DNA from 3 places in the Alloalcanivorax venustensis genome. Region 2 is predicted to be linked to each of the others. Evidence: predicted binding sites of a transcription regulator. Region 2 holds the regulator's gene; each other region holds the start of a gene.
What was found. Region 2 encodes LexA, which represses DNA repair genes until DNA is damaged. Its sites were predicted from a motif close to TACTGTNTANNTANACAGTA; they were not measured.
Positions count from the first base shown of each region.

Region 1: a site for LexA is predicted at 1,731-1,750, ahead of recA (recombinase RecA). Genes of this name have one in related genera too.
Region 3: a site for LexA is predicted at 1,596-1,615, ahead of recN (DNA repair protein RecN). Genes of this name have one in related genera too.

Region 1 is NZ_CP179934.1:2,761,007-2,764,261, forward strand. Features, by position in the region: gene ACMG4O_RS12940 (sulfite exporter TauE/SafE family protein) at 1-49, opposite strand, end outside; gene ACMG4O_RS12945 (regulatory protein RecX) at 130-630, opposite strand; gene recA (recombinase RecA) at 623-1,675, opposite strand; gene ACMG4O_RS12955 (sigma-70 family RNA polymerase sigma factor) at 1,940-2,473, shown strand; gene ACMG4O_RS12960 (FecR domain-containing protein) at 2,470-3,255, shown strand, end outside.
Region 2 is NZ_CP179934.1:1,978,675-1,981,929, forward strand. Features, by position in the region: gene ACMG4O_RS09325 (TatD family hydrolase) at 1-698, opposite strand, end outside; gene ACMG4O_RS09330 (DUF1499 domain-containing protein) at 704-1,216, opposite strand; gene lexA (transcriptional repressor LexA) at 1,206-1,820, opposite strand; gene ACMG4O_RS09340 (cyclic nucleotide-binding domain-containing protein) at 1,991-2,650, shown strand; gene ACMG4O_RS09345 (universal stress protein) at 2,811-3,255, opposite strand, start outside.
Region 3 is NZ_CP179934.1:68,766-72,020, forward strand. Features, by position in the region: gene grpE (nucleotide exchange factor GrpE) at 1-156, opposite strand, end outside; gene hrcA (heat-inducible transcriptional repressor HrcA) at 423-1,472, opposite strand; gene recN (DNA repair protein RecN) at 1,617-3,255, shown strand, end outside.

The DNA.
Region 1 (3,255 bases), 780 kb from region 2:
CGGAACCCAGCAAGGCCGCCACCAGCCAGGGGTCGCTCAGGTATTCCACGTCGATTCCCCGCTACCTGTCAGAAAGGGAAAGTATTATGACCTGTCCGGCGGGGGAATAAAGTGGCGAGGCGCACCGGATCAGTCGAGGTCTTCTTCCCCGGCCAGATCCAGCGCGTTGAAGCTCTGCTCCGCGTCGAAGCCCCGGGACTGCAGAAAGCGCAACTGGCGGGCTTTTTCCTTGCGGTCCGCCGGCGGCCGGCGGAAGCGCCGGGCGTGGGTCTCGCGGGCCAGGGCAAACCAGTCACACTCGGCCTGTTCCAGGGCCTCCTTGACCAGGGCCTCCGGAAGGCCTCGCTGCTGAAGCTCGGAGCGGATGCGCAACGGGCCCTGGCCGCGCTCGATCCGCGAACGCACAAAAAAACCGGCGAAGCGCCGGTCATTCAGAAAGTCGTGTTCCTGGCACCAGTCCAGCGCCGCGTCCAGCGCCTCGCTGTCGCCGAACTTGCGCGCCATCTTGACGCGCAACTCGGCACGGCCGTGGTCCCGGCGCGCCAGCATCTTCACCGCATACTGGCGTAACTCTGAAGGGTCGGCGGGGCCGTCTTCGGGGCCCCGCTGTCGCCGGCGCCGTTCAGTCATCCTTGCCGTCTTGCGCCTCGTCGCCCTCGGCCACCGCCGCTTCCTCGCTGGCGGGGGTGACCACATTCAGCAGGCGGGCACGGATTTCCTTCTCGATGGCTTGGGCCACGTCCGGGTGCTCGGCCAGATAGTCGCAGGCGTTCTGCTTGCCCTGGCCGATCTTGTCGCCCTGGTAGGCGTACCAGGCGCCGGACTTGTCCACCAGGCCCTGCTGAACACCCAGGTCCAGCACTTCGCCCAGCTGATTGATGCCCTGGCCGTAGAGAATCTGGAATTCCGCCTGTTTGAACGGTGGCGCCACCTTGTTCTTGACCACCTTCACCCGGGTTTCGTTACCGGTGACTTCGTCGCCCTGCTTCACCGCGCCGATACGACGGATGTCCAACCGCACGGAGGAGTAGAACTTGAGGGCGTTGCCGCCGGTGGTGGTTTCCGGGTTGCCGAACATCACACCGATCTTCATGCGGATCTGGTTGACGAACATCACCAGGCAGTTGGCGTTTTTCACGTTACCGGTGATCTTGCGCAGCGCCTGGCTCATCAGGCGGGCCTGCAGGCCCACGTGGGCGTCGCCCATCTCGCCTTCGATTTCCGCCTTCGGCACCAGGGCCGCCACGGAGTCCACGATCACCACGTTGACGGCGCCGGAACGCACCAGCATGTCGGTGATTTCCAGCGCCTGCTCGCCGGTGTCCGGCTGGGACACCAGCAGGTCGTCCACGTTAACGCCGAGTTTTTCCGCGTAATCCGGGTCCAGGGCGTGCTCCGCGTCCACGAACGCGCAGGTGGCGCCCTGCTTCTGCGCCTGGGCGATCACGCTCAGGGTCAGCGTGGTCTTACCGGAGGACTCCGGGCCGTAAATTTCGACGATCCGGCCTTTCGGCAGGCCACCGATGCCCAGGGCGATATCCAGCCCCAGGGAGCCGGTGGAAATGGCGGGAATGCGCTCGCGCTTCTGGTCGCCCATGCGCATCACCGAACCTTTACCGAACTGGCGCTCGATCTGAGACAGCGCCGCCGACAGTGCCTTACTCTTGTCGCTCATTTGTGAACCCCTCTCCGATTCCATCCATTGGCACAGAAACTGACCCGATGGCCAGCACTGTCTTTCTGGACAGCATTATGGGCAGTGTTTGTTCAGGGTGCAACCCCTGCGCCGTGTCTGACGATGGAGGCCATGATACACGTCCCGCCCGCGTAACAAATAAGCCAATGGAGGACAGCGGCGGACATCTCCTACAACATTGTAATGATATTCATTCTCACCTATAGTCCAGCCCTTCTGCGTTTCATCGTTCGGGGGCGGGCCATGTCCGGGGGAAGATCACAGTCACTGTCCGTAAATACGCTTTATGCCGAGTACCACGGCTGGCTGCACGGCGTGCTGCGGCGACGGTTGGGCAACGCCGACGACGCGGCGGATCTGGCCCACGACGCCTTCGTGCGCCTGCTGACATCATCCCGCCCACTTGATCACCACGGCGCGCGGGCCTACCTCAGCCGCATGGCACGGGGCCTGTGCGTGGACCTCTGGCGCCGCCGGGAGGTGGAGCGGGCCTGGCTGGAAACCCTCGCCAACCGTCCCCTAGACGCGGTGCCCTCGGCGGAGCGACAGACCGCCGCGCTGCAAGCCCTGGTGGCGGTGGACGCGATGCTCAAGCGCTTGCCGGCTCCGGTGGCCGAGGCGTTTATCCAGTCCATGGTGCACGGCAGGAGCGCCAAGGAGGTGGCCGCCGATCTGGGGGTTTCCGATCGCACCGTGCGCAATTACCTGTCCCGCGCCATGCTCGCCTGCCTGCGTTTGCAGTCCCGGCTGGGCCTGGATAATGGCGATCCGGCATGAACCCGGCACCGAGCCAACGGGTGCTCGCCGAGGCCGCCGAGTGGTTCGCGCTGCTGCGGGCCGGCGAGGCGTCCGAGGCCGACGTCCGCCGCTGGCGGCACTGGCTGGAAGCCAGCCCGGAGCACCATCGCGGCTGGCAAATGGTGGAGCGCGTGGAGCAGCAGTTCAGCATGGCGAGTGGTGACGATCCCGACCAGGCCGAGGCGACGCTGGCCCGAACCCGCCAAAGGCGCCTGGACCGACGCGGCATGATCAAAGGCATGGCGCTGCTTTTCGGTGTCGGCGGTCTCGGTTGGGCCGGCTGGGGTGCGTCCCCGCTGCCCACAGTGGTGGCCGCCTGGGGCGCCAGCCATCGCACCGGCACCGGTGAGATCCGTGAACTGGCTCTGCCGGACGGCAGCCGGCTCTGGCTGAATACCAACACCGCTATTAACACCGACTTTGACGGGGAAAGCCGGCGCATCGATCTGATCACCGGTGAAATTCTGCTCGCCACCGCCCGGGATGACCGGCCGCTTACCGTCTCCACCGCGCAAGGCCAGGTGCGCCCGCTGGGCACTCGCTTCACCGTTCGAAGCGAAGACGACACCACCCTGGTGGCGGTCTATCAGGGCGAAGTGGCGGTCACCAATGGCGGAGAGAGCACACGAATCGTGCCGACCGGGCAACAAACCCGGTTTTCGCGCGCCGCCCTCCAGCCGCTGTCGGCGGCCGACCCCGCCCGGGAAGCCTGGCACCGGGGGGTGCTGGTCGCCGACGACATTCGCCTGGCCGATCTTATC
Region 2 (3,255 bases):
TTGCGGCGCTTGCGCGGTGGCTTCTCCGGCAGATCCCGGGGCAGCAGATAGGGCGCGTCGGTTTCCAGCAGCAGGCGGTCGCCGGGAATCTCCGGCACCAGCTCCGCCAGGGCGCCACCGCGCCGCTCATCGCACACCCAGCCGGTGATGCCGATGTGGCAATCCAGATCCAGGTAGTCGAACAGGGCCTCGCGCTGATCGGTGAAGCAGTGCACCACGGCGGCGGGCAGCTTGTGCCGCCAGGCTTTCAGAATCGGCAGGAAACGGTGGTGGGCGTCGCGCTGATGCAGGAACACCGGCTTGCCGGCCTCGGCGGCCAGCGCCAGCTGTGCCTCGAAGGCGCTTTCCTGGTCGTCCCGGGGCGAGAAGTCGCGGTTGAAGTCCAGGCCCATCTCCCCGGCCGCCGCCACCTCGGGGTGCGCCAGCAGCCCGGCCAGCGCGTGGCCGGCCTCGGCGTCGAAAAAGCGGGCGTTGTGCGGGTGAATGCCGGCGGTGGCGAACAGGGCCGGGCCGGCGTCGGCCCATTGCCGGCACAGCGCCACGGCGGCTTCCGACTCCGGCACACTGGTGCCGGTGAGCAACATCAGGGCCACGCCGCTGTCGGCGGCGCGGGCCAGCACCTGTTCACTGTCCTCGGCGAACTGCTTGTCGCCAAGATTGACGCCGATGTCCGCCCAGCGCGGGCCGTGCTCCGGCATGCCGCTCATCCGTGGCTGGGCTGGGGTTGTCCAAGGCGCGCGTTGAGGCGCTCGCGCAGGTCTTCCACCCGGCGCCGGTTGGCGCCCAGGTCCCAGTAACCGATGCGCGAGGCGGAGCGCACGTCGATCAGACCGTCGTCGTGCACGTACAGGGTCACATCATCAACGAACCGCAGAATCCGGCTGGTGAAGCGGGCCTGAATGCGGGCCGGACCGATCCGCTCGTAGGCCACCCGGGGCAGGGTGTCGAGCACCTCTTCCAGCATCGCCAGGCTGTCGGCGCGGTTGCCGGCGCCGGGCAGCGGCGCCACCCGGTGACGTTCGTCCTCGGCAAGGCTCGACACGCAATTCGGCGCGGACGGGCAGGGGGCAAGCAAACGGGTGTCCGACATACGGTTCTGTCTCTCACTACTCTCGTTACTGGCGTCGTCGCCGGCGCCGGCGTTGCCCTGGCAGGCGGCCAGAGCGATGCCCAGCAACAGGGTTGCCAAAAGGCGGTTAACGGTGTCAATGCGCATTGGGATCACGGATCAGACCCACGAAAATACCCTCGATCATCAGCTCGTCGGCGGCCACGCGGATCGGCGCGTAGGCGTCGTTGGCCGGCAGCAGCGTGGCGCTGGAACGATTTAGTTTAAGGGTTTTCACCGTGACTTCATCGTCAATGCGCGCCACCACGATCTCGCCGGACCGGGCGGTCTGGCTTTTGCGAACCGCGATCAGGTCACCGTCGAAAATGCCGGCTTCGATCATGCTATCGCCCTGGACCTTGAGAAGATAGGTGGGGCGCTGGCGAAACAGCCCCTGGGGCACCGGCACGGTGCGCTCCACGTTTTCGATCGCCTCGATCGGCGTACCGGCGGCGACCTTGCCCACCACCGGCACCTCATCGCCCATCTCCAGGGCCAGATCGAGAAGCTGGATGCCCCGCGAGCGGTCGCCGTGCAGGCGGATGTAGCCCTTGCGCTCCAGGGCGCGCAGGTGGTCGGACGCGGCGTTCTTCGATTGAAAGCCCATGCGTTCGGCGATTTCAGCCCGGGTCGGGGCCATGCCGGTCTCCATCTGGGACGCACGAATGCAATCGAGAACCTGCTGTTGGCGTGCGGTTAATGCGATGCTCATGTCGGCCTCCTCGGGCACGGTTCCGCTGTTACGTACACTGATAATACGGACAGTGTAATATGTCCAGTGGTTTTTTGCACCGTGCGAGTGAATACGGCCTGTTCGGCGGTGGCAATCCGGGAAACGTTCGGGCTAGGATGAGGCCGCCATACACGGGGAAGAGGGGAGACATGAAGCACGCCCAATGGCAGGAATCGGATCACGCGCGGGTGGAGGCACTGCTTTCCGGCGTGCCGTTTTTCAATGAGGTGGCGCGTGACGACGCGGACCAGCGGGCGCTGCTTCTGGCGCGCACGGAAATCATCGAGGCCGGCCCCGGCGACCGGGTGATCCGCGCCGGGGAAGTGGAATCGTCACTGTACTTTCTGCTGCGCGGCCAGCTGGTGGTGCAGGGCGAGAGCGCCGACGGCGCACCCTCGGCGGTGCTGTATTACGTGTCCCCGGGCGAGGTGTTCGGGACGCTGTCCATGCTGCTGGGCACCGCCCGCAGCGCCACCATCCGCGTGGCGGACGCCGCCCGCGAGGCGGTGATGGCGAAGCTGGAATTCACCGATTTCGACCGCCCCGACTCGCCCTACACGCTGGCCACCCGGCTGGCGTTCTTCCATATGCTGGTGCATCAGATCCGCTGGGCGGTGGAAGTGCAGCGGATGCAGGCGCCGGACCAGGAGCTGGTGGCGGCGCTGCGCAAGGTGCCGATCTTCACCGGCCCCCGGGACAGCGACGAAGAGCTGGCCGCGCTCAAAACGCAAGCCCGCGAACTCGCCGGGCTGCTTTACAGGTGGAACACTAAGCCGCCCAGCGCCACTGGTAACGCCCAACTCACCTAATGGCACCCTGTGGGAGTGGGCCTTGCCCGCGAAAGGGCGCCGCCAGGCCGCCCGGCAGGATACCAGAGACCCTGTTGGCGGCTTCATAGAAAAGCCTCTGGAATCCCGCCGGCAAGCTCCGCTTGCCTTTCGCGGGCGGGGCCCGCTCCCACAGTTTCCGCTAGCTTTCCTTCTTGCGCTTGTCCATTTTCACGGCGAGCACGTCGCAGTGGGCGCCGGGCACCAGGCCGCGCGCGGTGGAGCCGAGCAGCAGGGCCAGGCCACTGCGGGTGTGGCTGCCAACCACGATCAGATCGGCGCCGATGTCGTCGGCCTTGTCGAGGATGGTTTTTTCGATCGACCCCAGTTCCACATGGATGCGGCTTTCCGGAATCCGGTAGTGGCCGGCGTATTCCAGCGCCGTGTCGCGGGCCTGCTTGACCAGGCCGCTTTGCAGGTCGGTGACGTCCATCGGCACGTCGGCGCCGTAGGCCAGCGCCAGCGGTTCGATCACGTGGATCAGGTGTAATTCCCCGTCGGTGCCTTCCTGGACCCCCGCCGCACGGGACAGAACCTCGGCGGATTCGTCGCTGCAATCAATCGCCACCAGTACCTTTCGATAGGGT
Region 3 (3,255 bases), 1.5 Mb from region 2:
CGGCTGTTCCGGCTCCGAAGCCTGCTCCGCCGCGGACTCCACGTCCCCGGCCACGGGCTCCGCCTCGGGCGCGTCCTGGTGCTCCTCGCGGGCAACCTGCTCGTCCCGGGCCTCAGCCTGTTGTTCGTTCTGTTGTTGCTTGTCCTGTTCGCTCATATCCACTCCACACGTCCCGAATTCTGGGAAAGCGGGCAAAGATATGGGAACGGCAGCGCCGGATTCAAGGGAAGAAGGGGAGGCGGTGAACAGTTAACAGTGAATAGTTAATAGTGCGCGGGCGAGCGTGGTGCCTCGTAAAGGCCGTGCCCGCGCCGGCTTTTCGAGGGCACTCGGCCCTCCGACAGGCCCGCAGCCGGCGGCCCGCGGGGTTTTCGCTATTAACTGTTCACTGTTAACTGTTCACTGTTAACTCTTAACTGTTCTCAGAGTTGGGTAAGCGCGGCGGAGAGGATGCGGGCGGTGATGTCCACGGTGGGAATCACCTTCTCGTAGTCCATGCGGGTGGGGCCGACCACCGCCAGGACGCCCACCGGGCCGTTGTCGACCTTGTAGGGGGCGGAGACCAGCGAGTACTCCTCGAACGGCTGGTAGCCGGACTCGCGGCCGATGAAGATCTGCACGCCATCGGCTTTCATGCTGCGCTCCAGCAAATGCAGGATGTCGCGCTTGCGGTTGAAGGCGTCGAACAGATCGCGGACCTTCTCGATGCTGTCCATCTGGCCGCCTTCCAGCAGGTTGGATTCCCCGGACACCACGTAATCGGAGTCCTTGCGGTCCTGGCGCAGCGCCTTGCCGGCGATGTCCATGGTCGCCTGCATGAGCACGTCCATCTGCGCGCGGTCCGCGTCCATGGTGCTCAGCAGCCCCTCGCAGATATTATCCAGGTCGCAGCCGGCGTAGGTCTTGTTGATGTAATTGGCGGCCTGGCGCAGCTCCACCTCGTTGTAGTCCCGGCTGGTCTGGATAATGCGGTTCTGCACCTCGGAGCGGTTGACCACCAGCACCACCAGCACCCGCTGGCCGGAGAGGGGCAGAAACTCCACCTGCCGCAGGGTGGTCACGTCGCGGCGCGGCACCGCCACCAGGCCCGCCATGCGGGTCAGTTCCGCCAGGCTGCGCGAGGCCTGGGAGACCAGCGCCTCGGGCGACTGGTCCGGCGCCAGCATCTGGCGCAGTTCGTCGCGCAGGCGGGCGTTATCCGGGCGCTCCATGGTGCTGGACGCCAGCAGGGTGTCCACGTAAAGCCGGTAGCCGCGTTCGGTGGGCACCCGGCCGGCGGAGGTATGGGGGCTGGCCAGCAACCCCATGTCTTCCAGCTCCGCCATCAGATTACGGATGGTGGCCGGGCTGACCGCCAGGCCGCTGCCGGTGGCCAGGGTCTTGGAGCCCACCGGCTGGCCGTGGCGGATGTGCCGCTCCACCAGCGCCATCAGCAACCGTTGTTTGCGTTCGTTCAATTCCAACTTGGCCATACTTCTATTACCCGTGATGAAGCCTCAGTATAACCACGGAAGGGCCATTCTCCGCACACCGACGCACCGCCGTCCAGAAACGGGGCTTACACTGGCCGCCGGAATCGCCTAATATCGACTCACTACTGGCCAAAAGGACAGTCCATGTTCACGCACCTCAGCGTTCGCCACTTCGCCACCGTCGACCAGCTCGAGCTGGAGCCCGAGCCCGGCCTTACCGTGATCAGCGGCGAGACCGGCGCCGGCAAGTCGGTGATCATCGACGCCCTGTCGTTGACCCTGGGTGAACGGGCCGACAGCGCCGTGGTGCGCCCCGGCTGCGACCGCGCGGAAGTGCTGACCACCTTCGACGTGGCGGACAACCCGGCGGCCCGGGCCTGGCTGGGCGAGCGGGAACTGGACAACGGCAACGAGTGCCTGCTGCGCCGCACCGTGCGGGCCGACGGCCGCTCGCGGGCCTACATCAACGGCACCCCCACACCGCTCACCGAGGTCCGGGAGCTCGGCGAGATGCTGATCAGCATCCACAGCCAGCATGAGCACCAGGCCCTGCTGCGCAAGGAAACCCACCGCCAGTTGCTGGACAACTTCGCCGAGGCCGGCGCCCAGGCGGAGCAGGTGCGCGACCACTGGCGCGCCTGGCAGAAGGCCCGCCGCGCCCACGATGACGCCCTGGCCAGCGCCCGCGAGCAAACCGAGCGGCAAGAACTGCTGCGCTTTCAGCTCGAGGAGCTGGACGCCCTGGCGCTCACCGAAGGGGAGCTGCCGGAACTGGAACAGGAGCAGCAGCGCCTGGGCAACGCGGAAGCGCTGATACGGCTCTGCCAGCAGGCGGTCACCGCGCTTTACGACGGCGACGAAGGCACCTGCAACGACCAGCTCGGCCAGGTCAGCCACTGGGTGGAGGAGGCGCGCCGCAGCGACGACGCCCTGGCCACGGTTTTCGACACGGTGGAATCCGCTCGCCTGCAGGTGGAGGCCGCTGCCGACGACCTGCGCCATTATCTGGAAAAGCTGGATCTGGATCCGCAGCGTCTCAGCCAGGTGGAAGAACGGCTCGACCAGACCTACACGCTGGCGCGCAAACACCGCCTGCGCCCCGAGGAACTGATTGAGCACCACCGCAAGCTGGCCGAGGAAGCGAACACCCTGGAGCATTTCGACGAGCATCTGGAAGCGCTCGCCGCCGCCGAGCAGACGGCCCGCGAAACCTATATGGAAAGCGCCCGCGCCCTGGGCCGGCGCCGCCGGGAGGCCGGCACCCGCCTGACCCAGCAAATCCAGAAGCAGCTCAAAGCGCTGGGCATGAAGGCGGCGCGCCTGGAAACCGTGCTGGAAGAGAGCAAACCCGGGCCGGACGGCCTGGAAGAGGTGGAATTCCGCTTTTCCGCCAACCCGGGGCAGCCGCTACGGGCCCTGGCCAAGGTGGCCTCCGGCGGCGAGCTGTCGCGGGTGAGCCTGGCGATTCAGGTGATCTGCGCGCGCAACCTGACCGTGCCCAGCCTGGTCTTCGACGAGGTGGACGTGGGCGTCGGCGGTGGCGTGGCGGAGATCGTCGGCCGCCTGCTGCGCGAACTGGGCGAGCACGCCCAGGTGCTGTGTATCACCCACCAGCCGCAGGTCGCCGCCCAGGGCCACCAGCACTGGCAGGTGCACAAGATTCAGGGGAAAGACACCACCCATACCCGCATCCAGAGCCTGGATACCGGGGCCCGGGTGGAGGAAGTCGCCCGCATGCTGGGGGGCGTGGAGATTACGGAGTCCACCCTCACCCATGCCCGCG